DNA from 2 places in the Desulfitobacterium sp. PCE1 genome. Region 1 is predicted to be linked to the other one. Evidence: riboswitches for the same ligand, from Rfam matches in the RefSeq annotation. Region 1 holds a riboswitch; the other holds the start of a gene.

The links. A riboswitch is a leader RNA that binds a small molecule or an ion and turns the genes downstream of it on or off. The one in region 1 is predicted to bind S-adenosylmethionine.
Region 2: another riboswitch for S-adenosylmethionine. It lies ahead of metA (homoserine O-succinyltransferase); the one in region 1 lies ahead of DESPCE1_RS0106030 (homoserine dehydrogenase).

The regions. Positions count from the first base shown of each region.
Region 1 covers NZ_KB913023.1:1,218,286-1,234,177, forward strand. Annotated here, with positions in the region: gene DESPCE1_RS0106015 (hypothetical protein) at 1-272, shown strand, start outside; gene larE (ATP-dependent sacrificial sulfur transferase LarE) at 324-1,127, shown strand; SAM riboswitch class I at 1,237-1,338, shown strand; gene DESPCE1_RS0106030 (homoserine dehydrogenase) at 1,446-2,474, shown strand; gene DESPCE1_RS0106035 (DUF4652 domain-containing protein) at 2,740-3,534, shown strand; gene DESPCE1_RS0106040 (Tex family protein) at 3,670-5,835, shown strand; gene DESPCE1_RS0106045 (amidohydrolase) at 5,886-7,055, shown strand; gene tsaE (tRNA (adenosine(37)-N6)-threonylcarbamoyltransferase complex ATPase subunit type 1 TsaE) at 7,170-7,652, shown strand; gene tsaB (tRNA (adenosine(37)-N6)-threonylcarbamoyltransferase complex dimerization subunit type 1 TsaB) at 7,661-8,377, shown strand; gene rimI (ribosomal protein S18-alanine N-acetyltransferase) at 8,374-8,820, shown strand; gene tsaD (tRNA (adenosine(37)-N6)-threonylcarbamoyltransferase complex transferase subunit TsaD) at 8,919-9,938, shown strand; gene DESPCE1_RS0106070 (lysine exporter LysO family protein) at 10,356-11,282, shown strand; gene DESPCE1_RS0106075 (5-formyltetrahydrofolate cyclo-ligase) at 11,424-12,008, shown strand; gene nuoE (NADH-quinone oxidoreductase subunit NuoE) at 12,037-12,519, shown strand; gene nuoF (NADH-quinone oxidoreductase subunit NuoF) at 12,531-14,324, shown strand; gene fdhF (formate dehydrogenase subunit alpha) at 14,343-15,892, shown strand, end outside.
Region 2 covers NZ_KB913023.1:3,913,428-3,929,319, reverse strand. Annotated here, with positions in the region: gene DESPCE1_RS0119415 (aminopeptidase P family protein) at 1-1,547, shown strand, start outside; gene DESPCE1_RS23515 (methyl-accepting chemotaxis protein) at 1,559-1,945, opposite strand; gene DESPCE1_RS23510 (hypothetical protein) at 1,935-2,420, opposite strand; gene DESPCE1_RS0119405 (exodeoxyribonuclease III) at 2,706-3,458, shown strand; gene DESPCE1_RS0119400 (amino acid ABC transporter permease) at 3,713-4,378, shown strand; gene DESPCE1_RS0119395 (amino acid ABC transporter permease) at 4,359-5,036, shown strand; gene DESPCE1_RS0119390 (amino acid ABC transporter ATP-binding protein) at 5,047-5,796, shown strand; gene DESPCE1_RS0119385 (cysteine ABC transporter substrate-binding protein) at 5,831-6,706, shown strand; partial or broken gene DESPCE1_RS24225 (hypothetical protein) at 6,748-6,942, opposite strand; SAM riboswitch class I at 7,557-7,663, shown strand; gene metA (homoserine O-succinyltransferase) at 7,738-8,661, shown strand; gene DESPCE1_RS0119375 (HDIG domain-containing metalloprotein) at 8,731-9,321, shown strand; gene serC (3-phosphoserine/phosphohydroxythreonine transaminase) at 9,820-10,902, shown strand; gene DESPCE1_RS0119365 (phosphoglycerate dehydrogenase) at 10,929-12,092, shown strand; gene DESPCE1_RS0119360 (DUF1015 domain-containing protein) at 12,123-13,358, shown strand; gene DESPCE1_RS0119355 (DUF1847 domain-containing protein) at 13,551-14,207, shown strand; gene DESPCE1_RS0119350 (CdaR family transcriptional regulator) at 14,500-15,726, shown strand; gene DESPCE1_RS0119345 (molybdopterin-dependent oxidoreductase) at 15,723-15,892, shown strand, end outside.

The sequences.
Region 1 (15,892 bases):
TCCAAAGCTCCAATGATGTTGCGGTTAATGAGGAAGGTGAGTTAAGCCTGGTCAGGTTGCGGGATATCGGGGTGCTGGATAATAATGAATTAGAAGAGGTTATACAGTTTTACAATCATAAGAAAGTTTCAAGTAAAAAGATGAAAGAATTAGAACGCTATACGAAAGTGCTTTCGGAATTAGTCGGGCAAGGAATCTTGACTCAAGAGGAGTATTCTGAAAGAATGGAGAGGCTGAGAAACTACTATGTTAGCGATAATTCTAAAGAATAGATCGATTAAAGCGTGAAATTTAATTAAGTTTGAGTAATCTGGAGGTAAATCATGCAAGCAAAGCTGAATCACTTAAAGCAAATCATTAAGGAAATGGAATCAGTTGTGGTAGCTTTTTCGGGTGGGGTGGACAGCACCTTTCTCTTAAAAGTAGTTCATGAAACTTTAGGGGATCATTGTCTTGCTGTCATCGGTGCTTCGGAAACGATGCCTTCTGCTGATTATAACAATGCTTTGCAGCAGGTTAAAGAGTTTGGGGCAAAGTTTTTAGTAATTAAAACTGAAGAAATGGACAAGGAGGAGTTTGTAAAGAACCCTCAGAACCGTTGTTTTCATTGCAAAAATGAGCTGTTTACAAAGCTTTTGAGCATTGCCCAAGAGAAGAAGATTAATTGGGTTCTTGATGGGAGTAATGCTGATGATCTAAAAGATTACCGTCCTGGCATGCAAGCAGCGAGAGCCTTGGGGGTAAGGAGTCCGTTACAAGAAGCGGGCTTGAGCAAAGAAGAGATTCGTCAATTTTCCAAGAAGATGGGACTTTCAACTTGGGATAAGCCCTCCAGTCCTTGTCTATCTTCTCGTTTTCCCTACGGAGAGGAGATCACGATCGAAAAGCTTCGGCGCGTAGAGAAAGCGGAAACTTTACTTAAAGAACTAGGATTTAAAAATTTAAGAGTGCGTTATCACCAGGATGTGGCCCGATTGGAAATTCCTAAAGAAGATTTTTTGAAACTTATGGAACTGGACCTCGATACTATCGTCAAGCCCCTCAAGGAATTAGGGTTTACCTATGTTACTCTGGATTTAGAGGGTTTTCGAAGCGGCAGTCTAAACGAAGGAATACCAATTCTGTAGCATTACTTCATAGTTCTACAGTGAAGGGATCACATTGTTCTGTAATATATCACTCTGCTCTATTGACATTACTTTGTTTACTGTCATATAATAATGAAAAATTGAATACTTCTCATCCAGAGTGGCGGAGGGACTGGCCCGATGAAACCCGGCAACCGGCCTATGTGGCAGTGGTGCTAATTCCAGCAGGATTATTCCTGGAAGATGAGCAAAAATATAAGACATAAGCTCTTCCTGGAATATGGAAGGGCTTTTTATTTGCTCTAGTTATAACATTGCAGGCACCGTCAAGGACCGACGAAGAGGAGGAATAGAGAGATGAAGGAAAATACAGTGAGTATTGGTCTATTAGGATGTGGGAACGTGGGCCAAGGGGTGGTAAAAGGAATACTACTCCATTCAAACAAAATTCTTCGCAAACTGGGGATCACACTGGTCGTAAGCAAGGCCCTTGTTCAAGATATAAGTAAAGAGCGAGCAATTGAGGGGGTTATTCTAACACAGAAACCTCAAGATATTCTCGATGACCCGGAGATTGAAGTAGTAGTGGAAGTTATGGGAGGTGAACATCCCACCTATTCTTATATCAAAGAGGCGCTAGATAAAGGAAAGCATGTAGTGACAGCCAATAAGCTATTACTGGCTCTTCATGGCGCGGAATTACAAGAAATAGCCCAGCGTAAAGGAATCTGCTTGCTTTATGAAGGGAGCGTCTTGGGAGGGATTCCGATTCTTAGAACCATTCAATATGGGCTAGCCGGAGACCAGGTGAAAAAAATTTGTGGAATTTTAAATGGGACCACTAATTATATTCTGACTCAAATGGTGGAGTCAGAGAAAGGCTATGAGGAGGCTTTGCAAGAAGCGCAAGAGGCTGGTTATGCGGAAAGTGATCCGACCATGGATGTAACTGGTTTAGATGCGGCGTGTAAACTTGTTATTCTCTGTCGGGAATGCTTTGATCTGGATATTCCTCTTGAAGAGGTGGAGATTAAAGGAATCCAAGGGCTAACCCCGGAAGAGGTCGCGGAGCAAAAAAGACAGGGACGAGTGCCTAAATTAGTTGCCGAGGCATCCATCATTGATCAGTCTTCGTCAGGACTGGAAAAAAGTCGGGAAGGAATTATTGCTAAGGTTGGTGTGCAGTGGTTATCTAGGGAAGCAATTCTAAGTCATGTCTCCGGCGTGGATAATGGCCTATCCCTGGAAACGCAGTTGGTGGGTGATCTTTTTTGGAAGGGACCTGGTGCTGGCGGATTGGCCACAGGGGGAGCGGTCTTGTCCGATATCGTTGAGATTGCAAAGAAAGTAGTTGTAGAGCGCAGCATAGGAAATGCAGCTCGTTAAATAAGGCAGGATCATATGAGCGAACTAGTTTATGCTAGTTCGTTTTTTGATGATTTCCTTTTTATCTACACGATTCGTAGGGTGATTTGACATATCTTTGCTAAAAGAAGGAATGAGAAACAGTAATAGAGAACCTACTATAAAGGTATGGTAAATAATGGTATTACTCGATTCAAGTGGAAGTAAAGTTTAGGGAGGGAGCATTATCAAGAAACGAAGAATCACTCGCGGCACCTTGTTTTTCCTAGGAGTGGTATTCTGTACCTTGTTCTTGAATTTTGGTATCTTTCCTTTAAGTGCCTTTTTTAAAGGGCCCGGTTCAGAGGAACTGACTTATTCGACAACGCTGGTCACCAATCCCGAACAAACTCCACAGCAAAGAATCCAACAGCAAAGAGCCAATTATGCCGCTTATGTTAAGAAAGTAAAGACCGCAGCAGCAGCTGGTCCAAGTGAACCTGATAGCGGAGCAGTGGAAGACGAGACTCCGAAACCAGCTATCACCGAGCAAACTGAACAGCTTTTTCGTATTAATACCAATCCCTATGTTCCTGCCTTTATTTTACAGGGGAATTATGTGGTTCATGGCAGTTCGCCAAATAAGCAATATACAGCTTATATCTACCCAGATGAATGGGAAACCATCGGCGATATTTATATCAAAGATAGTGCGAGCAGTAGTTGGTTGCGACTGCAGCTAGACCAGAACTACCGAGTTAAAATGTGGCATTCTTTTGCTCCAGAAGGAAGATACACTCCAAAAAAGAAGATTCACTGGCTTAATGATAACGAGTTTATCATTATAGTCGGCTTTGCTCATGGTATAGTTTCTAAGGGTGGTGAGCTGGTTAAGGTTACTAGAGCTACCGGTAAGGCGGAGATTCTTTACCCCGCCTATCAAAAACTTAATCAAGAGGTTGTAGATTTTGAACAAGTGGGAGATGATCTAGTTCTTTATATTAATCTCATGGATGTTAATGGATTTTGTATAGAGAAGGGAGAAATCCGTGTTCCCCTGAAAGACATTGATACTTTATCACAACGAGACATTGTTTCTTAAAGCATAATAATAAGGTCTAGTTTTTTACAAGCAGGTCCTGGCGGGCTTGCTTTGTTAGTTTCTCCATCTTTCTTTAGCTTTTTGCTAAAAGAATGGTATAATAAAAAATTGAGAACTAGCAGGAGGGATTATCCTTTGGAATTTGTGGAAATTATTGCGCAAGAACTTACCTTGCGAGCCCATCAAGTTAAAGAAGCCATACAACTCTTGGACGGGGGGAACACTATTCCCTTTATAGCTCGCTATCGTAAAGAAGCGACCGGTGAGTTGGATGAGAACGCCCTGCGCAGTATTGTTGAGCGTTTGGAGTATTTAAGAAATTTAAAGCAACGCAAAAGTGAGGTTCTGCGTTTAATTGAAGAACAAGGTAAACTTACTGAGGAGTTGGCGAATCAGATTGAGAAGGCCACAATTCTTCAAGAAGTAGAAGACCTCTATCGGCCCTACAAACAAAAACGACGGACTCGGGCTACCATGGCTAAAGAAAAGGGACTTGAGCCTCTAGCATTATGGATTCTTGAACAATATCACAAGGCTCAGCCGCTTATAGAAGCTCAAAAATATATAAATCCTGAACTTGGTGTAGAAACGCCAGAAGAGGCAATCAATGGAGCCTCAGACATTATTGCAGAAATGATCTCCGATGATGCTGCTATGCGCAAAAAGATTCGGGAAGCTACTTTCCGCCTTGGTGATATCATAGCTTCAGCGAAAAAAGCAGAAGAGCGCTCAGCCTATGAGATGTATTATGATTATCGGGAGCCTGTGAAAAAACTGCCTCCTCATCGCATCCTTGCTTTGAACCGAGGAGAAAAGGAAGAGCTCCTTAATGTGAAAGTGGAAGTTCCTTCAGAGCATATTTTAGCCCTAATCGAACAGGCTTTTGTGAAGCAAGGGCCCGCAGCGGAGATTGTACGTTCAGCTGCGGATGATGCATATAAACGCTTAATAGCACCTTCTATAGAGAGAGAAATTCGGGGTGCTCTAACCGAAAAAGCCGAAGAACAAGCTATCAGAGTCTTTGCCGAGAATTTGAGGCAACTCTTACTGCAACCTCCAGTGCGTGGGAAAGTGGTACTGGGGTTAGACCCGGGATTCCGAACGGGGTGTAAATTTGCTGTAGTTGATGATACTGGCAAGCTCTTTCATGTAGGGGTTATTTATCCCCATCCTCCCCAAAACAAGCGGGAAGAAGCGAAAAGAATGCTTAGAGATGCTATCGGAAAATATCATGTAGATGTGATCGCCATTGGAAATGGCACAGCCTCTCGAGAAACAGAGGAAGTTACTGCAGAAATGATTAGGGAAAGTGGCTTAGCTTCGGAGTATATCATCGTGAGTGAAGCTGGAGCTTCAGTGTACTCTGCGTCGAAGCTGGCGGGAGAAGAGTTTCCGGACTTTGATCTCTCATTACGTAGCGCAGTCTCCATAGCTCGGCGCTTACAGGACCCCTTGGCTGAGCTTGTTAAAATAGAACCCAAGGCCGTAGGAGTTGGGCAGTATCAGCATGATGTTCAACCCAAACGCCTTGAAGAATCCCTACATGGAGTAGTGGAATCGGCAGTTAATGCTGTTGGTGTAGATCTGAATACCGCCTCACCATCTCTCCTTCAATATGTAGCAGGTCTTAAACCTACCATTGCCAAAAATATTGTGGCTTATCGGGAAAACCACGGGAAGTTCCAAAAACGGGATCAGCTTAAAAAGGTCCCTCGTCTAGGTGAGCAGACATTTGTTCAGTGCGCCGGCTTTATTCGTATTCCCGAAGGGGTCAACCCTCTGGAAAATACACCGGTTCATCCGGAATCTTATGACCTTGCTCAAAATATTTTGCACAAGGCAGGATTCGCTCTAACAGATCTACGAGAACGCCCCAATGAGGTGCGATTGGGGATTGCCCAATTGGATCCGGAGGAATGTGCTCGGGAATTCAGTGCCGGGGTTCCCACGGTCAAAGATATTCTTGCCGCTCTGCAACGCCCTGGCCGGGATCCTCGGGAGGATTTGCCCCGACCAAAACTACGTCAGGATGTTACCCATCTAGAGGATTTACAGACTGGAATGATCCTCGAAGGAACCGTCAGGAATATCGTTGATTTTGGAGCTTTTATTGATATAGGAGTCAAACACGACGGTTTGGTGCATATATCTCAAATCAGTGAGAAGTTTATCAGGCATCCCATGGAAGTGCTTTCCGTGGGAGACATCGTTAAAGTCCGTGTCCTAGGTATCGACACCGCCCGTGAGCGAGTCAGTCTGTCTATGAGGGAAATCGCTGCAGACGCAATGGTATCTATATAGCCCTATATATAAGGATTTCAACGACTATACTATTCATAACGGAGGTAATCATGAACGCAAATACGAGCCTTTTTATCCGTAACGGTCGCATTAAGACCATGAAAGGCCAAGAATTCATCGGAAGCATCTTAGTGGAAGGCACACAAATTAAAGCCATTGGGGAGAATCTGGTTGCTCCTGAGGGAGCAGAGATCATCGAAGCCCAGGATAAGTTTGTTTTACCCGGCTTTATTGACGCCCACTGTCACGTGGGACTGGGAGAGGAGATTTACCAAAGTGAAGGGGATGATCTCAATGAAATGACTGAGCCGATCACCCCTGAACTGCGTGCAATTGATGGTATTAATCCAGAGGATGAAGGTTTACGGGATGCTCGTTTAGGGGGAGTCACCGCAGTGTTTTCCACACCGGGCAGCGGCAATGTCATTGGTGGTACAGGCGTAGTGTTGAAAACAGTCGGCAAAGTCGTGGATAAGATGATCGTACGGGAACCTGCAGGGCTAAAGGTGGCCTTTGGTGAGAATCCCAAAATGGTCTATGGCGGTGAACAAAAGAAGATGCCCATGACACGTATGGCCACTGCGGCACTTCTTCGACAAGCTCTAGTGGATGCTGAGACCTATCTGGAAAAGTTGGAGCAAGGTATTGAAGATCCAGAAAAAGTGCCCGAGCGGGATCTGGGAATGGAAAGCTTGATTCGTGTGATTAAACGTGAGATTCCTTTACGGGCCCATGCTCATCGGGCTGATGATATTATGACCGCTATTCGCATTGCTAAAGAATTTAATGTAGATCTGGTCATTGAACATTGCACTGAGGGACATAAGATTGCTGAGGAAATCGCAGAATATGGATATCCTGCTGTTGTGGGTCCTTCATTAATTAATCGGGCTAAGGTGGAGTTGAAAGATAAATCCTTTGAAACTCCTAATGTCCTAACACAAGCAGGCGTTAAGGTAGCAATTATCACAGATCATCCGGTGACTCCCATCGAACAATTGCCCCTTTGTGCAGCGCTGGTAGCACGAGCCGGTATGGATGAAGAAGAAGCTTTAAAGGCCATCACTATTAATCCGGCAGAAATTATGGGCGTGGATCATCGCCTAGGATCCTTGGAAGTGGGTAAAGATGCGGATATCGTTATTTGGAGTGAACATCCTTTTGTTTTAAAATCACATCCTGAGACTGTCATTATTAACGGCAAAATCATTAGGGATTAGGCTTTCCGGGGGGCCGGCATCATTTCGCTTCCGTGGGCGCTTAGCCAAACCTCAGGGTAATACCTGAAGCGAACCAGATTTTAGAACGAATAGTTAAAGGAAAGGACGGTCAGAATGGACCTAGAAGTTCAAAGCCTAAGCGCAGATTGTACTCATGCCCTTGGATACAATTTAGGAAAAGCGCTTCGTGGGGGAGATGTGGTGTGCCTCTTCGGTGATTTGGGTGCGGGAAAAACTGCATTAGCCAAAGGAGTTGGGAAGGCTTTAGCAGTACAAGAACCCATGACCAGTCCGACCTTTACTTTTCAGATTGAGTATTCAGGGATAGCTCGGGATAATCCGGTGCGGTTAATCCACATGGATTTATATCGTTTGCGTTATCCAGAAGAGGTAGAAATAATCGGAGTAGAGGATGCCTTTCAAGAAGATACTATTTGCTTGATTGAATGGCCGGGAATTGCAGAGGACATCTTACCCGATGATTCATTAGAGATCAGGATTGAAGGATCAGGGGAGGAACCACGCAGAATCGGCTTTTCTTCTCATTCGGAAGCCTGGGTAGAACGGCTCAAAGATATTATTCCTTTTGAATATTAGGAGGATCTATGAAGTATCTCACCATCGATACTACCACCAAAGTCACAGCTTTAGCCTTGGCGGAGGACGGGCAGCTGGTGGCGGAAGGCTTTTTGCATACATCCAAAACCCATTCGGAGCGGTTGATTCCTGTATTGGATCAAGTCTTAGAGGCATCAGCCTGGAAGCTTCAAGATCTCGATTTTATTGGTGTGGTGCGGGGACCAGGCTCTTTTACGGGAATCCGTATTGGGATTGCCACAGCTCAGGGCTTGGCTCAAGTGCTCAAACTTCCCTTAGTAGGTGTGCTTTCCTTGGATTCTTTGGCTTGGGCCGGACATAGCCGACCGGAAGAAATCGTACCTATTCTTGATGCAAGAAAGAATGAATGGTATACAGCTCGGTACCGATGGTCGGAAGGAGAGGAAATCCCCATACGAAGCCGGGATCCTTTCGCGGTAGAGCCAGCTCTTTGGCTTAAGGAATTGGCGGAACAGGATAAAGCCATTGTTTTTATCGGTGACGCCGTTTCGCGCTATAAAGAGAAGATTAAGACCACCTTAGGGAATAAGGCGGTGCTTCTCCCGGATTATTTGGCTTTACCACGGGGAGCGTATACTGTTCGTTGTGTTTGGAATGAATGGCAGAAGGGAACCCAGGGGAAGCTTGTGGAACCTTATTACATTCGGTTATCGGAAGCTGAGGTCAATTGGGCTAAGAAAGAGGAGGCGCTAAAGGGGAAATGATGATTCGCCCCATGCAAGAGAGTGATTTATCCACAATTCTGGAGATAGAGCATGCCTGCTTTCCGGCACCTTGGGCTCCCCAGTCTTTTGTCAGTGAGCTGAGAGATAATGAGTATGCACGGTACTTTTGCTTGGAACACGAGGGCAATATCATCGGCTATATGGGGTTATGGTTTATACTCGAAGAAGGACATATTACCAATGTGGCTATAGCACCGGGGTATCAGGGGATGGGCGGAGGAGAGTTCCTGATGCGCTCTGTGATCGATTTGATGGTTAAGGAAGGCATGGAGCGTATGACCCTTGAGGTACGAGCCTCCAATGTCTCTGCTCAAAGACTGTACGAACGCCTTGGCTTTGTAACAGCGGGGGTTCGTAAAGGCTATTACTCAGATAATCGTGAAGATGCCCTTATTATGTGGCTTGATATAGGCAAAGAGTAGAGATAGTCTTTGCCATACTGAGCGGTGGCGAGTATCTCTATTAAGAAGAGATGTTTTTTTCTGGTGAAGGAAAGTAGGCAGATATCGGGAGGTTGCTGGTGAACAATAAAGATATTAATATACTTGGAATTGAGACAAGCTGTGATGAGACCTCAGCGGCCGTGCTTCGCAATGGCCGTGATCTGCTCAGTCATATTATTTCATCGCAGATCAAGACCCATCAAAAATACGGTGGAGTCGTGCCGGAAGTGGCTTCACGGGAGCATATCCTACATTTGCAAAGTGTTGTAGAGGAAGCTTTGCAAGGGGCGAAGATGGAGTTTGGAGATTTGGCGGGAATTGCAGTGACCTATGGACCGGGGCTTGTGGGCTCTCTTCTTGTAGGAGTGGCGGGGGCAAAGGCTATGGCTTATGCGGCAGGGATTCCGTTGCTGGGAATTAACCATTTAGAAGGACATATTTATGCGAACTTTCTCCATGATCCGGAGCTGAAGTTTCCTTTATTGGCTCTCCTTGTCTCGGGAGGGCATTCCCATTTGGTGCATTTTGAAGGGCATGGGAAGTATCAAGTCCTTGGACATACTCGGGATGACGCTGCAGGGGAGGCTTTAGATAAGGTAGCTCGGACCTTAGGGTTGGGTTATCCTGGAGGACCTTATATTCAAAAGGCCGCTCTTGAAGGGGATCCTCATGCCTACGAATTCCCAAGAGCTATGCTTGAACCCGGCAGTCTTGATTTCAGCTTTAGCGGAGTGAAGTCCGCTGTGCTCAATACCTTGAATTCAGCGCGAATGAAGGGCGAGACGGTGAATGTTGCTGATGTGGCAGCTTCTTTCCAGGAGGCCATCGTAGATGTCTTAGTGCGTAAGACCTTGCTGGCCTTGGAAAAAACAAAGGCTCCTACCCTAGTCCTTGCCGGAGGAGTGGCAGCCAATACTTCACTAAGGAAACGTCTCACTGAGGCAACCCAAAAACGGGGTGTTGCCTTTAGTTATCCACCTCCGGTTCTCTGCACGGATAATGGAGCCATGATCGCGGCAGCCGGATACTACCGTTATTTAGCTAAGGATTATGCTCCTTGGAATTTGAATGCTATACCGGGACTGAATCTGGCTTAAGGGAGTATAGTTCGAATAGGACTATACCCCCTTTCTTTTTCTCGAAATAGGACATTCGGGCAAGAAATTTTGAAAAGGGATAATATGTTCTGTGGATAGTTAATTCTGTGGACAATGTGGATAACTCTGTGACTAACTGGTATTAGCGGGTTGAGAGGTGTTGAATTTGAGGAGGAACATTGGACATAATTACCCACAGACCCTGTGGATAATGTGGATAAGTCAGGGACAAGGGATATTATGAAGGGATGGAGATGGGGATAACTTAAAAATATGAAAAGTAGTACAAGGTACTTTTCTTTTATCCTTTGTTCGAGATAAAATAGAAGCATGTGTTTAGAGAGTTTCTCATACCATGGGGGAGAGCCCTTAGTTAACGGCTTAAAATTAATTTATTTATAAGAACGGAGAACAAACATGTGGATATTATTTGTTTGTCTTATAGCAGGAGCTTTCGTGGGATGGTTTCGTTTATTGCCTAGGGTTATCTTGAACCAAGCGGGACGAGGGATGATGATCGGGGTATTGATTCTCTTGTTGACCATGGGTTTACGGATCGGAGTGGACCAGAACACTCTTTCACAATTAGGGAGCTTCGGATTGCAGGCCTTCTTATTTGCAGTTGCGGCAATTATAGGAAGTGTAGTGGCTGTTTGGCTATTAGAAAGAGTTTTCATTGGGAAGTCGCCCATGCTTCCGCAGCAAGATAAGATGGAAGTGAACAGTACTGAGGCAGCTCATCCCTATCAGATGACTTGCGCAATTATTGGGGCGTTTATTGCAGGAATTTTCGGCGGGATTCTTTTATTTCCCCAGGCTTGGACAGCATACTTACCAACGATTACAACGTTAGCTCTTGATTTTACTCTGGTCATGGTAGGCATCGATTTAGGTCTGAATCGCGATATTTGGAGACATATGCTCAAAGTTGGTTGGCAGGTGTTTTTAGCACCTGTGGGTGTGGTGCTCGGTAGTATTGTAGCGGCTATGGTGGTAGGATTGTGCTTTGGATGGGAGCTTCGGGAGGGAGGAGCAGTTGGTGCTGGGTTTGGATGGTACAGCCTATCTGGGGTTTTGATCTCCGACCTTCACTCGGTCTCCTTGGGTACTATCGCTTTTTTGAGTAATATATTTAGAGAAGTTTTAGCGATTATTTTTGTCCCTTTTTTAGCTAAAAGGGTGGGGCCGTTGGCCCTTGTTGCTCCCAGTGGAGCGACAGCTATGGATTCGACCCTTCCTCTCTTGGTGGCGGTGGGACCTAAAGGTATCGGTATCGTAGCTATAATTAGCGGGCTTTCTTTATCTCTTCTGGTTCCGGTTTTGGTACCCCTGGTTTTAGGTTAGATCAGGAAAGCCATTTAAGTATTTATCGAACTTTGTAGAAGGAATATTCTAATCTTTGACGAATCTATTATATGATTGACTGAATTTTCTTGAAAAGAAAAGTATACTTTTTTAGTGGAGGATCTAAAGGAGGATTGAAAGGTGTCTGAGGAGAAGCGGTCATTGCGGGAACGGGTACTGTCCCTGCGATCGGCGTTGACGCCGGAAGAACGGGCTTTTAAAAGCCAAAGAATTCAGGCTATCGTGACTCAGACCCGTGAGTTTCAGGAAGCAAGCACCATCATGCTTTTTATGAATTTTCGCGATGAGGTAGAGACTACTGAGTTAGCCCAAATAGTCATTGACTTAGGAAAGCGGTTGGTATTGCCGCGATGTGCTCCAAAGGGGGTGCTTATACCGGCGCTTATCGAGGATTTGGAAAAGGATATTGAGTCAGGAATGTGGGGAATCCGTGAACCTAAAAAGGAGGAACTCACTAAGGTTGATCCCCTGGAGATCGATTGTATTCTTGTTCCTGGAGCAGCTTTTGATACTCAGGGCAATCGCCTCGGTTATGGGGGCGGATATTATGATCGGTTTTTCGGGAGATTGGCAGAAGGAACACCAAAGATTGCGCTTGCTTTTCACTGCCAGATCGTGGACAGAATCCCCGTTGAGTTTTACGATAAGAAAGTAGACATGTTAATCACTGAACAGGGTATCATGCGTTTCAAAGAAACGCTTTGAACTTAGTGGAAAAGGGAGGAGAATCGTTTTGTGTGAGGAGTGTAGGGAGTTAGTTGATCCTAAAGAGGAACAATTGGATCGGATATTAGCCCACTATAAACAGGAGAAAGGGGCGCTTATTCCGGTTTTGCAGGAAGCACAAGGACTTTATGGATATTTGCCTGAACATGTGATAAAGCACATAAGCAGGGAACTACGTATACCTTCTGCCAAGGTTTATGGAGTTGTCACATTTTATGCCCAATTCCGCCTTGCGCCAATGGGACGCAATGTCATCAGTGTCTGCTTAGGTACTGCCTGCCATGTTCGAGGAGGAGCTAAAGTTCTGGAAGCCATAGAAAAAAATACAAAAATTAAGGATGGACAGACCACGGAAGATGGACGCTTTACTTTAGAGATTGTCAACTGTATTGGTGCCTGCGGATTAGCTCCTGTTATGTCCATTAATGGAAATGTCCACGGACGATTGAATGCAGATCAGATCCCAGGAATCCTGGCAGAGTATAAGTAGGGGGAATAGGGATGAACACAGAAGCTAAAAAACAGGTTTTTATCTGTGCGGGCACAGGCTGTCTCTCTTCAGGAGCCAATAAAATCATTGATTTAATGAACGTAGAGATAAAACGTCAAGGGTTGTCTGAGAATGTGGAGCTCATCGCCACAGGTTGCCGTGGTTTTTGTGAGCAAGGGCCAACTTTGGTCGTAGAGCCTGCTCAGAGATTTTACAGAAGAATTCAACCGGAAGATATTCCGGAGCTTGTAGAGAAAGAATTAGGTCAAGGGGAGAAGGTGGAGCGCCTTTTCTATGTGGATCCCCTGTCAGGAGAACCGGCTTTAAGCTATGAGGACATTAGTTTCTTTGCCAAGCAAACCCGTATCGCTCTTAAAAATTGTGGATTTATCGATCCTACTAAGCTTGAGGATTATCTGGCTCATGGAGGCTATGAAGGTTTAAAGAAAGCCCTCACTATGGCCCCCGAGGCAATTATCGAGGAAGTCAAGGGAGCCGGCTTACGTGGCCGGGGAGGAGCCGGTTTCTTAACTGGTCTGAAATGGAGCTTATGTAAAGCTACTCCATCAGATAAAAAATATGTGATTTGTAACGCCGATGAAGGAGATCCGGGTGCGTTTATGGATCGCGGTCTTCTCGAGGGAGATCCTCATGCCGTCATTGAGGGAATGTTGATTGGCGCCTATGCTATTGGTGCAGATGAGGGCTATGTTTACTGTCGTGCAGAGTACCCCTTGGCTATCAAGAATCTGCAAATTGCCATGAAACAGGCTGAAGAAGCAGGATTCTTAGGTGATAACATCTTAGGTACGCAATTTAGTTTCCATTTGAAAATCAACGCTGGAGCCGGAGCCTTTGTTTGCGGTGAGGAAACGGCTTTGATGGCATCTATCGAAGGAAAAAGAGGTATGCCTCGAGTGCGGCCTCCTTTCCCAGCTCAAAGCGGGCTATGGGGTAAGCCTACCAACATCAATAATGTTGAGACTTGGTCCAACATACCTCATATCTTAAAAAATGGAGCCCAATGGTATGCTCAGTACGGAACGGAAAAGAGCAAAGGCACAAAGATTTTTGCTCTAACTGGTAAGGTTAACAACACTGGATTAGTTGAAGTTCCTATGGGAATGCCTTTAAGAGATATTATTTTCGATATCGGCGGCGGTATTAAAGACGGTAAGAAGTTCAAAGCGGTGCAAATCGGCGGCCCTTCAGGAGGATGCCTGCCGGAAGATATGTTGGATCTCCCTGTGGATTATGACACCCTAACCCGGGCTGGTGCTATGGTGGGTTCCGGTGGTTTGGTTATCATGGATGAAACCACTTGTATGGTGGATATTGCCCGCTTTTTCCTGAACTTTTCCCAGAGCGAATCCTGCGGAAAATGTACCCCCTGCCGTGAAGGGAATAAACGGATGTGGGAGATTCTCGACCGCATCACCCGTGGTGAAGGCAGGGAGGAGGATATTGAGAAACTGGAAACCCTGGCCTATACAGTTAAAGAAACCTCCCTGTGCGGTTTAGGTCAAAACGCGCCTAACCCTATCCTGGCCACCTTAAAATATTTCCGGGAAGAATTTGAGGAGCATATCCACGCTAAAAAATGCCGGGCCGGAGTTTGCAGTGACCTCCTGACCTACGAGATTGATGCGGAAAAATGCAAAAAATGCGGACTGTGTGCTAAAAATTGCCCAGCTAACTGTATCAGTGGAAATAAAAATACCCCCTATGTTATTGATGGGGAAAGGTGTATCCGCTGCGGAAGCTGTATGGATACCTGTAAATTTGGCGCGGTTATCCGGGCCTAGAAGAAAGGGGTGGATTTGGTGGAATGGCTGAATTTAACCATTGATGGAAAAGAAGTTGTGGTGCCCAAAGGAAGCACGGTCCTGGAAGCATGCCGGATGCACGATATTCCGGTTCCAACCCTTTGTCAGGATCCGGAGCTCACTAATGCCGGGGCATGCCGTCTCTGTATTGTGGAGATTGAAGGAATGCGCAATTTGCCGCCTTCTTGTGTGACCCAAGTGACCCAGGGTATGATTGTTAAAACTCAGACACCGAAGGTACGCAAGTCCCGCAAGGTGATCCTTGAGCTCTTAGTGGCGAACCATCCATTGGATTGTATGACCTGTCAAAAGATGGGGGATTGCTCCCTTGCTCAATATGCCTATGAATACGGTGTATCCGGTGAAGACTACCGAGGGGAACGGCGTGAACACCCCCTTGATGACAGCAACCCCTTTATTCTAAGAGATCCGAATAAATGCATCCTCTGCGGTAAATGTGTGCGGGCTTGCGAAGAGATTCAGGGACGAAGCGTATTGGATTTCTTTAAGCGGGGCTTTGACGCCCAGGTGGGACCGGCTTTTGATATTCCTTATAGTGAATCGGAATGTGTTTTCTGCGGATCCTGTGTTTCGGTCTGCCCGGTGGGGGCATTGGTGGAGAAAAAGATGGTTGGCCAGGCTCGGGCCTGGAACATCGAAAAAGTACAGACCACCTGTCCTTTCTGCGGTACAGGCTGCAACTTTGACTTAAATGTCAGCAATGGCAAAGTGATTGGGGTAACTTCAAATCCGGAGGCACCGGTGAACGGCAAAGCCCTCTGTGTCAAGGGCCGTTTCGGTATGGACTTGATCCATAGTCCTCAGCGCCTGACGACTCCGTTGATTAAAAAGGATGGCGAATTCGTCCCGGCAGGCTGGGATGAAGCTCTTGATTTGATTGCCACAAAGTTCGGTGAGATCAAAGAGCAATATGGACCAGATTCTTTTGCAGCCCTCAGTTCGGCTCGTTGTACCAATGAAGAAAATTACCTGATGCAAAAATTCATGCGCGCGGTGATCGGAACGAATAATGTGGATCACTGCGCACGTACCTGACACGCTCCCACTGTGGCAGGTCTTGCCACTTCATTTGGCTCAGGAGCGATGACCAATTCCATCAATGAAATCCCCAATGCGGAAGTCATGTTTGTAATCGGCTCCAATACCACGGAAGCTCATCCGATTATCGGTACCAAGATGAAACAAGCACTGGCTCGGGGAGCCAAGCTCATCGTAGCTGATCCACGGGAGATCGAGCTGGCCAGGGATGCTCATGTCTGGATGAGATTGAAGCCGGGCACAGATATTCCCCTGATCAATGGGATTATGAATATCATTTTGGAGAACGGCTGGGAGGATCGTGCCTTTATTGAGGAACGGACCGAAGGCTATGAACAACTACGGGAAAATCTCAAGAAATTCCCGCCGGAAGAAGTCAGCAAAATCACTGGAGTTCCCGTAGAGCTAATGGTGGAAGCTGCCCGTCTCTACACCGGTGTGGAACGTGCTCAGATTTTCTACACCCTGGGAATCACGGAGCATGTCTG
Region 2 (15,892 bases), 2.7 Mb from region 1:
AACAGCTCCAAAATTCGGGAATTCGGTTGTTCCGAGCAGCTGATCCTAAAGTGCCCAGTTATACAGAGTGGATAAGAGAGCATTTACCGGAAGGAAGTGCCCTTGGTTTTGACGGACATGTCTTTTCAGCAAAACAGCTTAAAGATATGGAGAAGGAATTTGATGGAAAGATAGCCATAAAGTTTAACCAGGATTTGGTGGGACAATTATGGAAAGATCGTCCTTCCATTCCTGCTCAGAATATCTTTGTTCATGACGTAGGATACGCGGGACGTTCTCGGATAGAGAAGCTCAATGATCTTCGTCAGCAGATGAAGGGCAAGGGAGCCAATGTTCATTTGCTGACAGCCTTGGATGATATCGCCTGGCTCTTAAATATTCGGGGAGATGATGTTCCCAATAATCCGGTGACCATCGCGTATGTCCTGGTTGCTGAGGAGACCTGTTATTTATGTATCGACGAAGGAAAGGTCCCTGCTACGGTGAAAACCGAGCTTGAGGAAGATGGGATCCAAATTAAAGGCTATGCTGCTGTCACCGAACTTCTGCAGGGGCTTCAAGGGAATGATTCCATCCTTATAGACCCTGAGAGCGTCAACGCAGTCCTTTACCACGCCATCCATCCTCAAGTGAAAAAGGTAGAGGGAGCCAATCCCTCAACTCTGCTGAAGGCTATTAAAAATGAGACAGAGTTGGACAACTTAAGAACCAGTAATACTTATGACGGAGTAGCCATGGTTCGCTTTATCAAATGGCTTAAAACCGCCATTGGGAAGGAAGAAATCACAGAACTCTCGGCTGGAGATACTTTAGAAGCCTTGCGGAGGGAAAACAAGGAATGTGTGGGTTTAAGCTTCGATACCATTGCCGGATATAAGGATCATGCTGCCATGATGCACTACAAAGCTACTTCGGAAAACGCCTACACCTTAAAAGCTGAAGGATTCCTTTTGGTGGATTCAGGCGGTCAATACTTTGGCGGCACTACGGATATCACCCGTACCATTGTTTTGGGGCCGCTGACTGAAGAGGAAAAAAGAGATTTTACCCTGGTGCTGAAGGGACATATTGCCTTAGCTACGGTTAAATTCCTTTATGGCGCTACAGGATCTAATCTAGATGTCTTAGCCAGACAGCCGATCTGGAAATACGGCATGGATTACAAATGCGGTACAGGTCATGGGGTGGGCATGTTTTTGAATGTTCACGAAGGTCCTCAACGACTGAGCCAGATGCATAATGCCACAAAACTAGAAGACGGGATGATCCTGACCAATGAGCCCGGTATCTATAAAGAAGGAAAACATGGTATTCGCACCGAGAATATGATGGTGGTGATCAAGGATGAAGAGACCGAATTCGGTCAATTCATGCGCTTTGAAGCACTGACCTATTGCCCCATCGACTTAGCAGGTGTGGATCAAAGCCTACTGACCGATGAGGAGCAAACATGGCTGGATGAGTATAATAAAATGGTCTACGACAAACTTGAATCCTATTTGAATGAGGAAGAAAAAGCTTGGTTAGCTCAAGAAATCCGGATGTAGGGGGGGTACCTTCACTTTTCCGAGCTTAGATTTTCGGCCAGGGAATCTAATTCTAAAGCAATAGCATTGGCTTGTTCTGTAGCAGCTGCAATATTACCGATAGCCTCAGCGACCTGCCCGATGGAAGAGCCGATTTCTATCATCTCAGTAAAGGTTTGAGAGCTGGCCGTTTGGATGGCATTCAGTATAGCTTCGATCTGCTTGATGGAAGCAGTGGTTTCGTTGGCTAGCTTGCGAATTTCTTCGGCAACGACACCAAACCCTCTGCCTTGTTCTCCCACACGCGCGGCCTCAATAGCAGCGTTAAGACCCAATAAATTAGTTTGATTGGCAATGCGTTTGATGAGGGAAAGAACATCGTCTGTTTTTTTAACCTGAGACTGCGATTCATTGACCAGATTGGTTAATGAATCGCAGACGGCAGAGATTTCTTCGGTCTGTGCGGAAATCTCTTGGATTGTGCTGGGCTAGAACTCCCATACTTTGTGCTAATGATGTGGACATGTCCTTGAGATGATCTTGGCGGTCCACATTTTCCATTACGGCAATTGCCCCGATGATTTCCTTTTGCTTATTGCAAATCGGAAATGCTGTAGCAATAAAGGGAACACCCCACAAGGATTTATCGGATTTCACAACCACCCTGCGCTTTTCGTTAATTGCCCGATACAACCCGCTGCCTGCCTTTAAGGGAGCACCTATCGGGATTTTAAGATCCAATGTTCTTCCGGGTATGTAGACCAATTGCCTTTCGCGATCAGACATTCCAACACTGACATCACTGGTAAGCATGTCATTGATAAATGGTAAAACATAAGCGAAGTGGTTAAAGATTTCTTGATTTTCATCATGAGGTTGATTTTCCATAAGCATTGTGATTCTCTCCTTTATTTGTAGACTGAATATAAAAATACTTTCGACAGTCGACAGATTTAGTCCTGCAAAAGAAAGTAGGACCAAAGTCCTAAAGAAGTAAAGTCCCGCTTGGGTGACCCATCAAAGTTCTTATTAGTGCTTTACCTTTTAGAAGAGGTAAGGGAACTAAGCAATTGTATGTTGTAAAAAACCAATATAGGGATTAAAGTGGAAGATAAGAATTGATAAGGATTCAAATGTGTAGAAGAATTATGTGGTTTTTATAGGGGAGGAGAGAATAAAATGAAATTAATATCATGGAATGTTAATGGCCTGCGGGCTTGTCTAAATAAGGGCTTTATGGACTTTTTTGAACAGGAACAAGCGGATATCTTTTGCCTGCAGGAAACCAAACTTCAGGAAGAACAGATTCCTTTCCAATTGGAGGGGTATTACGCCTATTGGAATTTTGCTCAGAAGAAAGGATATTCCGGTACCGCAGTCTTTACAAAAAATGAACCGCTGAGTGTGTCCTATGGAATCGGTAAAGAAGAACATGATCAAGAAGGGCGAGTCATTACCCTTGAATTTGAAACCTTCTACCTTGTTACCGTCTACGCCCCGAACTCTCAAAGAGGTCTGGCTCGTTTAGATTATCGCATGACCTGGGAAGAAGAGTTTCTCAGTTATCTTAAAAGCCTGGAAAAGTCTAAACCGGTGATCTTTTGCGGAGATCTTAATGTTGCCCATACGGAGATCGATCTCAAAAACCCCAAATCCAACCGTAAAAACGCCGGTTTCTCTGATGAAGAACGGGCAAAGTTCAGTGGACTTCTTAAGAATGGCTTTATCGATACCTTCCGCCATTTCTACCCGGATAAAACAGATTCCTACACTTGGTGGTCCTATATGTTCAATGCTCGAACCAATAATGCAGGGTGGCGTATTGATTATTTTTGCGTCTCTGAAAGCTTGAAGAATGAACTTAAGGATGCCCTAATCTACGACAAAATAATGGGTTCAGATCATTGCCCGGTGGGCCTGGAAATTTTCTAATATAAATTATTAAAATTTTCTCAGCCTCTAAGCACTTTGAGGCTAAATTAAACAAGAAAATAAGGAGCTGACATCTCGTGAACTTATCCAGGTTCAAAGATGTTAGCTCCTTTTGCTTATTTAAAAAATTTAGTTATTGACATAGCAGTAACTAAAATATATAATTCCGATATGTCATAGTAAATATATATGAATTATATGAATAGACTTAGAGTATAGAAGTCCAGCAGATTTGACTGAAAGAGAGAACGGCCATGAACTTAAATTGGGAATTTATTCTTCAAAATATCCCTTTATATGAGAAAGCGGCATGGCTTACCTTAAAGCTTGCTTTCTGGGGGACACTGTCTTCTTTGCTCCTTGGCCTTATCTGCAGTGTAATAATTTATTACCGTGTACCTTTTTTAAAAACTATTGTGGGAGTCTATATAGAGCTCTCCCGGAATACCCCTTTGCTTATCCAGCTCTACTTTCTCTATTTTGGGCTAACGAAGCTGGGGGTGACCTTAAGTGAAACTACTTGTGCAATTCTTGGTCTTTCCTTTTTAGGAGGCAGCTATATGGCTGAGGCTTTCCGCGGCGGTATGGAGGCGGTGAGCAGATCCCAGATTGAATCTGGCTTAAGCTTAGGGTTTTCACGGTGGCAATTGATTCGTTATGTAGTATTCCCTCAGGCTTTGTCTTTTAGTGTCCCGGCCCTTGGCGCTAATTGTATCTTCTTGCTGAAAGAAACTTCCGTCGTCGGGGCTATCGCCATCCTGGACCTTATGAATGTAACCAAGGACCTCATCGGGATGTATTACCAGACCATTGAATCTCTCTTTATGCTGGTTGTTTCTTACTTGATCATTCTTTTACCCCTATCGTTTTTCCTGACTTGGTTGGAGAGGAAGGTGCGTTATGCAGAGTTCGGCCATTGAGATGATCTTTACCTCACAAAATATAATGCGCCTGCTGGAGGGATTGCTGGTTACGGCACGAATAGCCTTCATCGCCATCTTAATTTCCACCTTTACGGGAATCCTCTTTGGTCTTCTCATGACTATAAAATCGAGGATGATCAAAGGGCTCTGCCGCCTTTATCTGGAAACCTTCAGAATTATTCCCGTCCTTGTCTGGTTATTCATCGGCTATTTCGGAATTACCGCGGCCTTTAATATCCATCTAGAGGGTGAGGTCATAGCTATTATTGTCTTTATTCTCTGGGGAACGGCAGAAATGGGTGATATCGTTAGAGGGGCCTTAGAATCCTTGCCCCGACATCAGAGTGACTCCGGTAAAGCCTTGGGTTTAAGCTTTTGGAAGCTTTACCGGTATATTTTAATTCCTCAGGCTGTAAGACGAATGCTTCCCGCCACGATTAATTTGGCTACACGGATGGTCAAAACCACCTCGCTTGTGGTTCTCATCGGCGTAGTGGAAGTTCTCAAGGTCGGTCAACAAATCATAGAGAACGCTCGTTTCACGGTACCCACGGCTTCCTTCTGGATTTATGGATTTATTTTTATGTTGTACTTCACCATGTGTTATCCGTTATCTCGTTTTGCAAAGAAGCTGGAAGCGAAGTGGAGCAGTTAGGGGTGATTAAATGAGTGTAGAGAAAAAGGAAGTAGTGTTGGAAATCAAAGCGTTGCACAAGGAGTATGGTGGCAAACCTGTTCTCAATGAGATTGATCTCCAAGTCCAGAGGGGTGAGGTTATTGTGGTTTTAGGGCCTTCCGGATGCGGGAAAAGCACCTTGCTCCGATGTCTTAATGGTCTTGAACCCATTCAAGGGGGAGATATTCTGCTTTCAGGTCAAAGCCTCATAGGAAAAAATGTTGACTGGAAAAAAATCCGTCAGCAGATCGGTATGGTCTTCCAGAACTATGATCTTTTTCCCCATATGACGGTGCTTGAGAATATTCTTCTTGGCCCCACGAAAGTTCAGAACAGGGGTAGAAGCCAAGTGCTGGAGCAAGCCAAGGTCCTCTTGGAAAGAGTCGGGTTATATGATAGAATAAACGCTTTTCCAAGGGAGTTGTCCGGAGGTCAGAAGCAGAGAATCGCTATCGTCAGGGCCTTATGTATGAATCCCGAGATGATGCTTTTTGACGAGGTGACAGCATCCCTTGATCCGGAAATGGTTCGAGAAGTTCTTGATGTTATGCTGGGTTTGGCCAAACAAGGAATGACCATGATTATCGTCACTCATGAAATGGGTTTCGCCCAGGCTGTGGCTGATCGAATCGTTTTCATGGATTCAGGTGATATTTGTGAGATTGCTGGACCTCAGGAGTTCTTTAATAATCCCCGCACGGATCGGGCTAGGCGATTTCTTAATATATTCCAATACTAGAGTACAAAAAAGCAAAGAAAGGTTGAGAGAAAAGATGAAAAAGATGAAGAGATTATTGTCCCTCGCACTAGCAGGCGCTTTACTCCTTGGAGGGCTTGTGGGGTGCAGCCAAGCAGGAGCCAACCCAGCAAATAACTCAAATGGTACGTCCTCAGCAGGATCTTTAGAAGAGATTAAACAGCGTGGTACCTTAAGGATTGGAGTATTCAGCGACAAACCGCCTTTTGGGTATGTGGATTCCAATGGACAGAATCAAGGCTTTGACGTGGAAATTGCCAAGCGTTTTGCTAAAGACCTTTTGGGGGACGAATCCAAAGTGGAATTCGTATTGGTTGAGGCTGCCAACAGAGTCCCTTATCTTGAATCCAACAAGGTAGATATCATCATGGCTAATTTCACAGTCACGGAGGAAAGAAAGCAAAAGGTTGATTTTGCCAATCCTTACATGAAGGTTTCTCTAGGGCTCGTATCACCTGACGGGGCTCTGATTACCTCCATCGACCAGCTTAAAGGGAAGAAAGTTATTGTCAATAAAGGAACCACAGCTCAAGATTATTTAACCAAGAATCACCCTGACCTCGAACTTCTCAAGTATGATCAAAACACGGAAGCTTTTGAAGCTTTAAAAGATGGTCGAGGGGCCGCGTTAGCTCATGACAATACGGAAGTGCTTGCTTGGGCAAAATCTAATCCCGGCTTCTCTGTAGGTGTACCTACTTTAGGCGGAACGGACACAATTGCTCCGGCAGTAAAGAAGGGCAACACCGAACTCTTAAACTGGATTAATCAAGAGTTGGAAGCGATTGGTAAGGAGGATTTTGTGGGGCAAGCTTATAAAAAGACTCTTCTCCCCGTGTACGGAGATGATGTAAAACCTGAAGAGTTAATTGTCGAAGGCGGAAAACTTTAGTAATAGGATAGGTCTAAGGATAATGAAGAAAAAGACGGTTCTCATCCTGCTTTTAGTTGGAGAGAGCCGTCTTCTAGTATGAAAAAGGCCCGGAAAGCTAGTTCTCCAGGATTTTGCTTTCGGCGTTCACTCCATAAGCTGCGCGGAGCAATCTAATCGCTCAAGACTTCCGCTGCGTCGGGTGCCCGGCTAAATCGCTCCTGCTCAATGGCCGGTTGGAAACGTCCTGTTTCCAACCCGACTCCGCTGCAGTCTTTTCGCGAAGATTGCTACCCTGCTCGCTTAGAATCCGTTCTCTGCCTTAAAGCAAAATCCTTGGGCTGCTTTTCGGGTTTGAGCGGTGCAGGTGTAGGATAAGTACCCGGCCCGGATGAGCTTTTCATCCTCCGCTGGTACTGCCTACGGCATCGCCAGCTGCCCTTAAAAAGGCCCGGAAAAGAAGTAAGGGCTAAAAGTCCAGCCACACGATGCAGAAGTAAAAAGGCCCCGCAAGTGTAGCTTTACGCACAAAAGGGAACGGCTTTAGCGGAAGAGCGACCGGGTCAACGAGGCTTTCTTAACGTAGCGAAGCCACCGGTTCACATGCAGAAAGCAGCGGGGTTTGGCGTAGCTGTTAAGAAAGCGAGTTGACCAGCTCTGGAGCTATAGAGTGAGCGTTGTGCGTAAAGCTACTCGACCCGAGCAAAAGCTTTTCCGCATCTGCCCGTATGCCTACAACATGAAGGAATCTGTTATATTATATAGTGTGCTTCAAAATATTTTTGTTATAGAGCAGATTGACTTTAAAGAAAAGATATAATAATATAGTGCCAATGACGATTTTCATCGTCAGCAATTAAATACATCCCATTTCTTATCAAGAGTGGTGGAGGGACTGGCCCGATGAAACCCAGCAACCGGTATTCTGATGAATACAACGGTGCTAATTCCTGCGATGGAAGCATTGATAGATGAGAGAGGAACTTTTGGCGATGCCCTCTTTCTCGGAAAGAGGTTTTCTTTATTTTTAAGTGTATTGAAGGGAGAATACTATGCCGATTAATGTACCCGATGGCCTGCCTGCAGCAGAAATACTCACCAAAGAAGATGTTTTTATTATGGAAGAGAGGCGTGCCGAGCATCAGGACATTCGCCCTCTTAGCATTGTCATTCTAAATCTCATGCCCAATAAGATCGTGACGGAAACACAGATTCTTAGGCTCTTAGGGAATTCTCCTTTGCAAGTGGACATTACCCTTCTTTATCCGGAAACCCATCTCTCTAAGAATACCCCGGAAGAATACCTCATTAAGTATTATCAGACCTTTGACAGTATTAAAGATCAAAAATTTGACGGAATGATTATTACGGGTGCCCCCATTGAGCAGATGCCCTTTGAAGAGGTTGATTTTTGGCCGGAACTGCAGAAGATTATGGATTGGAGTAAGAGCAACGTCTTTTCCACGCTTTTCATTTGCTGGGGAGCCCAGGCGGGGCTTTATCACTTCTTTGGTGTTCCCAAGTATCCTTTACAAGCAAAAATGTTCGGCGTATTCCCTCATACCTTAAACTGCAAGGATATCCGTTTGCTCAGAGGCTTTGATGATGTCTTTTATGTTCCCCACTCCAGGCATACAGAGGTAAGAAAAGAAGATATTGTCAAGGTGCCGGAGTTGGAGATTCTTTCGGAATCTGAGGAGTCCGGAGTCTATCTCATCGGGACCAAGGGCGGTCGGCAGATTTTTGTCACAGGTCATTCCGAATACGATCCTCACACCCTAAAATCGGAGTATGATCGGGATATATCCCAAGGACTACCCATCAATATTCCTCAGAACTACTATCCTGGGGACGATCCCATGAAGACCCCCATCGTCAAGTGGAGAGGTCATTCTAATTTGCTTTTTGCCAATTGGCTGAACTACTATGTCTATCAGGAAACACCCTATAACCTTGAAGAATTAGGCAATATCTAAGTTCTAGGTCTAATCATTCTATTGAGACTGTTAAGACCAACCATAAACTATGAGAAAGAAGGATGTCGGATGCTGGATTATACACGGGATAGAGAGGCTGCTTGGCAGCTTCTCAATGACTATGTAAAAAGTGAGACTTTATTGCGTCACTCCATAACGGTGGAAGCTGTGATGCGCCATTTTGCCTCCCTTTATCAAGAAGATCCTGACCTTTGGGGAAATATCGGGTTATTGCATGATATCGACTTTGAGATGTACCCTGATCAACACTGTCGCAAAACCCGGGAGATCCTTACTCCCAAAGGATTGCCGGAGGAGTTCATCCGGGCTATTGAAAGCCATGGTTATGGTCTGGTCCATGATGTAGAACCCCGGGAGAACGTGGAAAATGTTTTGTTTACCGTCGATGAATTAACAGGCTTGGTCTCAGCCACAGCCTTGCTTCGTCCCAGCAAGAGCCTTCATGACCTGACCACCAAATCGGTCAAAAAGAAATGGAAGCAAAAAAGCTTCGCCGAGAATGTCAACAGGGAAGTCATTGAAGCCGGTGCCAACCGCCTGGGTAAGGACTTAAATGAAATCATCGAAGAGACCATTAATGGAATGCGCGCCATCGCGTCTGAGATCGGCTTAGAAGGCAATGTCGAAGCAGGGAAATAATTATTTTAGCAATAACACTTGACAAAAAGGCCTGTAATAGATTAGAATCATAACAACGTAGATCTATAGTCCAACACGATGAAGGGACATCCGGTGCCGAATATGTGTAGAGAGCTGACGGTTGGTGCAAGTCAGTCATAGAAGCGAAGCGGATTCCATCCTGGAGTGGCCAATGATGAATTGTGACGGGTTCCGCCCGATATCGCGGACATAAGTTGGCCGATTACGGCAACATGGGTGGCAACGCGGGAATAACCTCTCGTCCCTGATTTGGGATGAGAGGTTTTATTTATTATCCGCGCCGCACTACCATAGTTTCTCCTTAACGACACGAAGGAGGAAGGTGGTAGGGCTTACTGCCCGTAAACCGTAAAGGCTGGAACTTGGGTGGCACCGCGGAATACCCGCCCCAAAGACTGGGGTGGGTTTTTATCTACCCTGGACAACCCAATATATGTTAACATTCATAAATATTTATAAATAAGGGGGATATTTCAAATGAAAAGAGTGTACAATTTTTCAGCAGGGCCGGCAGTATTGCCCGAAGAAGTCCTAAGAGAAGCCGCTGAGGAAATGCTGGATTACCAGGGAACGGGCATGTCCGTTATGGAGATGAGCCATCGTTCCAAGACGATTGAGGGGATGATGAATGAGGCCGCCCAGGATCTAAGGGAGTTGCTTAATATTCCTGAACATTATAAAATTCTCTTTCTTCAGGGAGGGGCGTCCCAACAGTTTGCCATGATTCCCATGAACCTTATGAAGAATCGGGTGGCGGATCATCTGAATACAGGACAGTGGGCCAAGAAAGCCATTTCCGAAGGAAAGCTGTACGGAAAGATCAATGTCATCGCTTCATCAGAGGACCAGAACTACTCCTATATTCCAGACCTTAAAGATTTAAAATTCTCCGAGGATGCGGACTATGTCTACATCTGCCACAACAATACCATCTTTGGAACCAAGTTTAATGAACTTCCTGATGTGGGGGATAAACCCTTGATTGCCGATATGTCCTCGAATTTTCTATCTGAACCCATTGATGTTACAAAATATGGACTTATTTTTGCCGGAGCCCAAAAGAATGTGGGTCCTGCTGGGGTCGTGATTGTCATTATTCGTGAGGACCTCATCACGGAGGATGTTTTGCCGGGGACCCCCACGATGCTCAAATATAAAGTCCATTTCGATAACAACTCCGCCTATAATACACCGCCGGTCTACGGAATATATATCTGCGGTAAAGTGTTCCAATGGCTCAAAAAACTGGGCGGACTGGAGGCTATGAAAAAGATTAACGAGGAAAAGGCTGCCATCCTTTATGATTACTTGGATGCCAGTGACATGTTTAAAGGAACTGTGGTGAAAAAGGATCGCTCCTTAATGAATGTTCCCTTCGTGACAGGCTCTGAGGAGTTGGATGCCAAGTTTATCAAAGAAGCCAAGGCCGCAGGTTTTGAGAACCTTAAAGGCTATCGTACAGTGGGAGGGATGAGGGCCAGCATTTACAATGCCATGCCGATCCAAGGGGTCAAGGATTTAGTGGAGTTTATGAAAAAGTTTGAAGCAGAAAATAAGTAAGAATTATAAAAAGAGGAGTGTTTTTAATGTTTAAAATCAATTGCCTGAATAATATTTCCGAAGCGGGATTAAAGCTTTTTACCGATCACTATATTAATGTAGACCGTTACGAAGATGCTAACGGTATCCTTGTCCGCAGTACCTCTATGCACGATCTGGAATTACCTCCTGATATTGAGGCCATTGCTCGAGCTGGAGCTGGAGTCAATAACATCCCCTTGGATAAATGCGCTGAAAAAGGAATCGTCGTCTTTAACACCCCTGGTGCCAATGCCAATGGGGTAAAGGAGATGGTGATTGCCACCATGATTATGGCTGCCCGGAATCTTGTGGGAGGAGTTAACTGGGTTAGCTCCTGTCAGACGGATCCCGAAGTTGCCAAACTGGTTGAAAAGAATAAAGCTAAATTTGCCGGAACAGAAATCAAAGGCAAGAAGCTGGGAGTCATAGGCTTAGGTGCCATCGGCGTCTTGGTAGCCAATGCCGCCAATAAAATGGAAATGGATGTTTGCGGTTATGACCCCTATATTTCTGTTGAACATGCCTGGAAGCTGTCTAAATATATTAAACCCATCAAAAGTGTAGAAGACATTTATCGGGAATGTGATTTCATTACCATCCATGTCCCCTTAACCGATTCCAACCGTGGAATGCTCAATAAACAAGCTTTTGAGCAAATGAAAGACGGCGTGATTATCCTGAATTTCTCCAGGGATACCCTGGTGGATGAAGATGCTTTGCTTGAAGCTCTCGGCACAGGAAAGGTTGCCAAATATGTGACAGACTTCCCCAACCCAAAAGTCTGCGGAGTGGAAGGGGTTATTGCCATTCCTCATCTAGGAGCATCCACAGCGGAATCCGAAGAAAACTGTGCGGTCATGGCTGTAGAGCAGATGATGAATTACCTTGAGCATGGCAATATCAAGAATTCTGTCAATTTCCCCAATTGTGATATGGGAGTATGCACCCAAGCCGGGCGGATTGCCATCAATCATAAAAACGTCCCCAATATGCTAGGTCAATTCACCTCTACCTTAGCCAAAGAAAATGTCAATATCTCGGACTTAATGAACAAAAGCAAAGGGTCCTATGCCTATACCCTTATCGATATCGAAACTCCGGCCGGTCCAGAGATGATTGCCAAACTCAGAGAAATTGACGGCGTACTGAGAGTCCGCGTCATAAAATAAGCTGAATTCAATTCAAGAGGAGGGAATACTTTGGCAAGGATTAGACCCTTTCAAGCCATAAGACCCAGGGAAGATGTAGCAAGGAAAGTAGCTGCCCTCCCTTATGATGTATATAATCGAGAAGAGGCCCTTGAAGAAATAAAAAAAGAACCCCTGTCTTTTTTAAAGGTGGATCGTCCGGAGACTCACTTTCCTGAGGATTTCAATCCTTACGATCCTGAGGTCTATAAAAAGGCCAGAGAAATTTTGCAGGAAATGATTCAAGAGGGGATTTTTATCCGGGAAACCAAACCCTGTTACTATATCTATGAGCTTACTATGGACGGAAGAGCTCAAACCGGCTTGGTGGGTTGCGCCGCAATTGATGATTATCTTCAAGATGTGATTAAAAAGCATGAATTGACCAGGGAAGATAAAGAGCTTGACCGTATTAATCATGTGGATGTGTGCAATGCCCAGACGGGCCCGATCTTTTTAACCTACCGCTCGCAAGCAAGTATTAATGAAGTGATTGAAAAAGTGAAACAGAAAACTCCTCTCTATGATTTTATGGCATCAGATGGAGTAAGGCATGTCGTTTGGGTTATCTCGGAGGACCGGGATTTGGAGAAGATTACTTCAGGATTTGCCGGAATTCAAAGCATCTATATTGCCGATGGACATCATCGTACCGCTTCTGCCGTTAAGGTGGGGCTGAAACGAAGAGAAGAGCATCCCAACTATACGGGTCAAGAGGAGTTTAATTTCTTCCTTTCTGTGCTCTTTCCAGACGATCAGTTGTTGATCTTGGACTATAATCGAGTGGTGAAAGATCTTAATGGTTTAAGCAAGGCCGAATTTTTGGAAGAAATTAAAAGGGGCTTTGAATTGGAGGAAATAGGAAATACCCCTTATAAACCTGAGGAGAAGGCTACCTTTGGCATGGCGCTGGAAGGGACTTGGTATAAGCTGAGGGCTCGGGAAGAGATTCGTTCAACGGATCCTGTAGAAGGGCTGGATGTATCCTTGCTGCAGAATCACCTCTTAACGCCGATTCTGCAGATTATGGATATCCGTACAGATAAACGCATTGACTTTGTGGGCGGAATCCGTGGTTTACAGGAACTTGAAAAAAGAACCAACAGCGATATGAAATGTGCCTTTTCTCTATACCCTACCTCTATTCAAGAGCTTTTTGCAGTATCTGATGCGGGGCGACTGATGCCGCCCAAATCCACTTGGTTTGAACCTAAGCTGCGTAGCGGATTGTTTATTCACGAACTGTGAAGCAAGGAGAAGACTCGTTTGTTCCTTCACTATCCGAGGAATGAGAAAGCAGGGAGAAAAGCTCCCTGCTTTTCTACGTCTGAATCTCCTTGAGTTTTAAGACTTAAGATCTTACAATTGTAATGAGTGGTTATATCCCTATGTTCAAGGGCATATAAGCAAATTATAAGCAAATAGAGAAGGAGAATGGTAATGAATCAAGAGGATAAGAAGTTAAGCTGCACGGATTGTGCGCTCTTAAATTGCCATAAAAGAGACAAGACCTTTCCTCAATTCTGCTTAACAACCCATACTTCTGAAGAAACCGTAGAAGAGATTAATGAGTTATACCGTAAGGATGACCTTGTTTCCAAACTTTCCAATGCGGCAGCTGAAATCGAAGGGACCTATTATGGTAAACTCACTCGAGTAGAGGAAATAATAGCCTTTGCTAAACGAATCGGGGCTAAAAAGGTTGGTATTGCTACCTGTGTGGGATTAATGAGCGAGGCAAAAACCTTTGCCAAAATTCTTAGTGCCAAGGGGCTTGAAAGCTATGGTATCATTTGTAAAGTAGGTGCAGTCGACAAGACTCAAGTAGGAGTGCCAGAAGAGCTCAAGGTCAACAAGGGATGCCATGAATCCTTATGCAACCCTGTCCTTCAAGCCACTCTCCTCAATGAGGAAAAGACCCATCTCAATGTGATAGTAGGGCTATGCGTGGGGCATGATTCCTTATTTATTAAATACTCCGAGGCTCCTGTTACCACGCTTATCACGAAAGATAGAGTGTTGGGCCATAATCCGGCTGCGGCTTTATATACCAGCAGTTTTTACTATAGAAGATTACTTCAAGAAGGGGATATCTAAGTCAATACTGGCTCCATATAAAACTGGAAACCGATTCATAGAGCAAATTTACACCGATGAGTGATTTAAACCACATATTAAGTAAGAAAAATTGTGTATCCTAAAGGAGAGGCGCTAACTATCCCAAAGATAGTGATCGTCCCTCCTTTTTTGTATTTAGTATCAAGAAGGATTACAATGAGTAGATAGGTGAAGGCTTTGGAATATTGCCAGGATAACGTATAATGCTCATAACGTATGGATAAATAATCTTACAAAATGGACATATAAAGTTCTAGGGAGGAGGAAGATTATGAATGTCGAGGAATCCTTGCAGCTTCAGAACGAGCTATTGAATAAGCTGGTTCATGGTGGTGGTCTTAAAGAACTTGTAGACAGCACTTCCCACTTTGTCCGTAGAGAAGTTATGATCGCAAGCACTTCACATAGGGTTTTGGAGTCCTCCTTAACCGATGAGGAATTTGGTCAAGGGAAGTTCTTCGAGGTTTTACCTCTTAATCCTCCTAGTCCCGGACGAGTCCAGATCCAGGCAGGGGAGACGAGAATGGACGCTCTTGCCATTGAACTTAGCCATGCCTCCAAGCGTTTAGGCTTTCTCTATCTATGTGATCCGGGACCTGACGAGGACAACCGGCTTAAAGTACTGATTCACCAAGCTCGCAATATCTTTGTCCTGGAACTGCAAAAGGAAGCGGAACTTTTGGACAACAGCCGAAATTATCAGGATGCCTTTCTTTTTGATCTGCTCTATGGAAACATAGAAGATAATAATGATATTATTGCCAGAGCAAAGCTATGGGGCTGGGATCTGAGCCTGCCTCATGTGGTCACAGTCTTTGAACTGGAGGACTATGAGTCCTATTCTCAGGATCACTATCTTGTCACCACCCTGCATGATAGTATTCAATCCGTAGTTCAGCCTCTGGATAACGCCGTGATTCTCATGGAAAAAAACGAAGAAGTCATTTTAGCTTTGCCTATTGAAAGTGGGAAGCGCCGTGATTTTAAAGCGTATCTGAATATGATCATCAATCAAGTACTGGCTCAAACGGAGGAACGCCTGGCACCTCGAGTGATTCGGGTGGGTGTCGGTAGAAGATATGAGCAGCCATCAGAATTATTCCGAAGCTATCAGGAGGCCAAGGTGGCCGTTAAGCTTAGTGTTCTCCTCAAAGGGAAAGGCCCCACCGTTTATTTCCGGGAACTGGGAGTAGAAAGAATACTTTATAGCCATGATAAACAGGAATTATTAGAGTTTTATCGCGAGATGTTAGCTGAGTTAGAATCTCAGGACAAACAAAAAAATGAATTGACAGAAACTCTTGAGAACTATCTTACCTATCATTGCGATTTGAAAGCTACGGCCAATGCCCTTTTCCTTCATCCCAACTCCCTTCGCTATCGGCTCAAACGAATCGAGGAAATTTTAGACATGGATCTTGAGGATTTTGATACCAGAGTGTCCTTGGTTATTGCCTTTAAAATTAAGTACCTGGTCGATTTTAAGGAGAAATTATGAACACTGATCGGCAAATTTTCCATAATGTCTGCCCGCGCAATTGCTATGAGACTTGCGGGATTCTCTCCACTGTGGAAAACGGAAAACTTATTAAAGTTGAGGGAAATCCCAAGCATGGTTATACCCATGGTCGACTATGTGCTAAGGGCTATGCCTACACGGAATA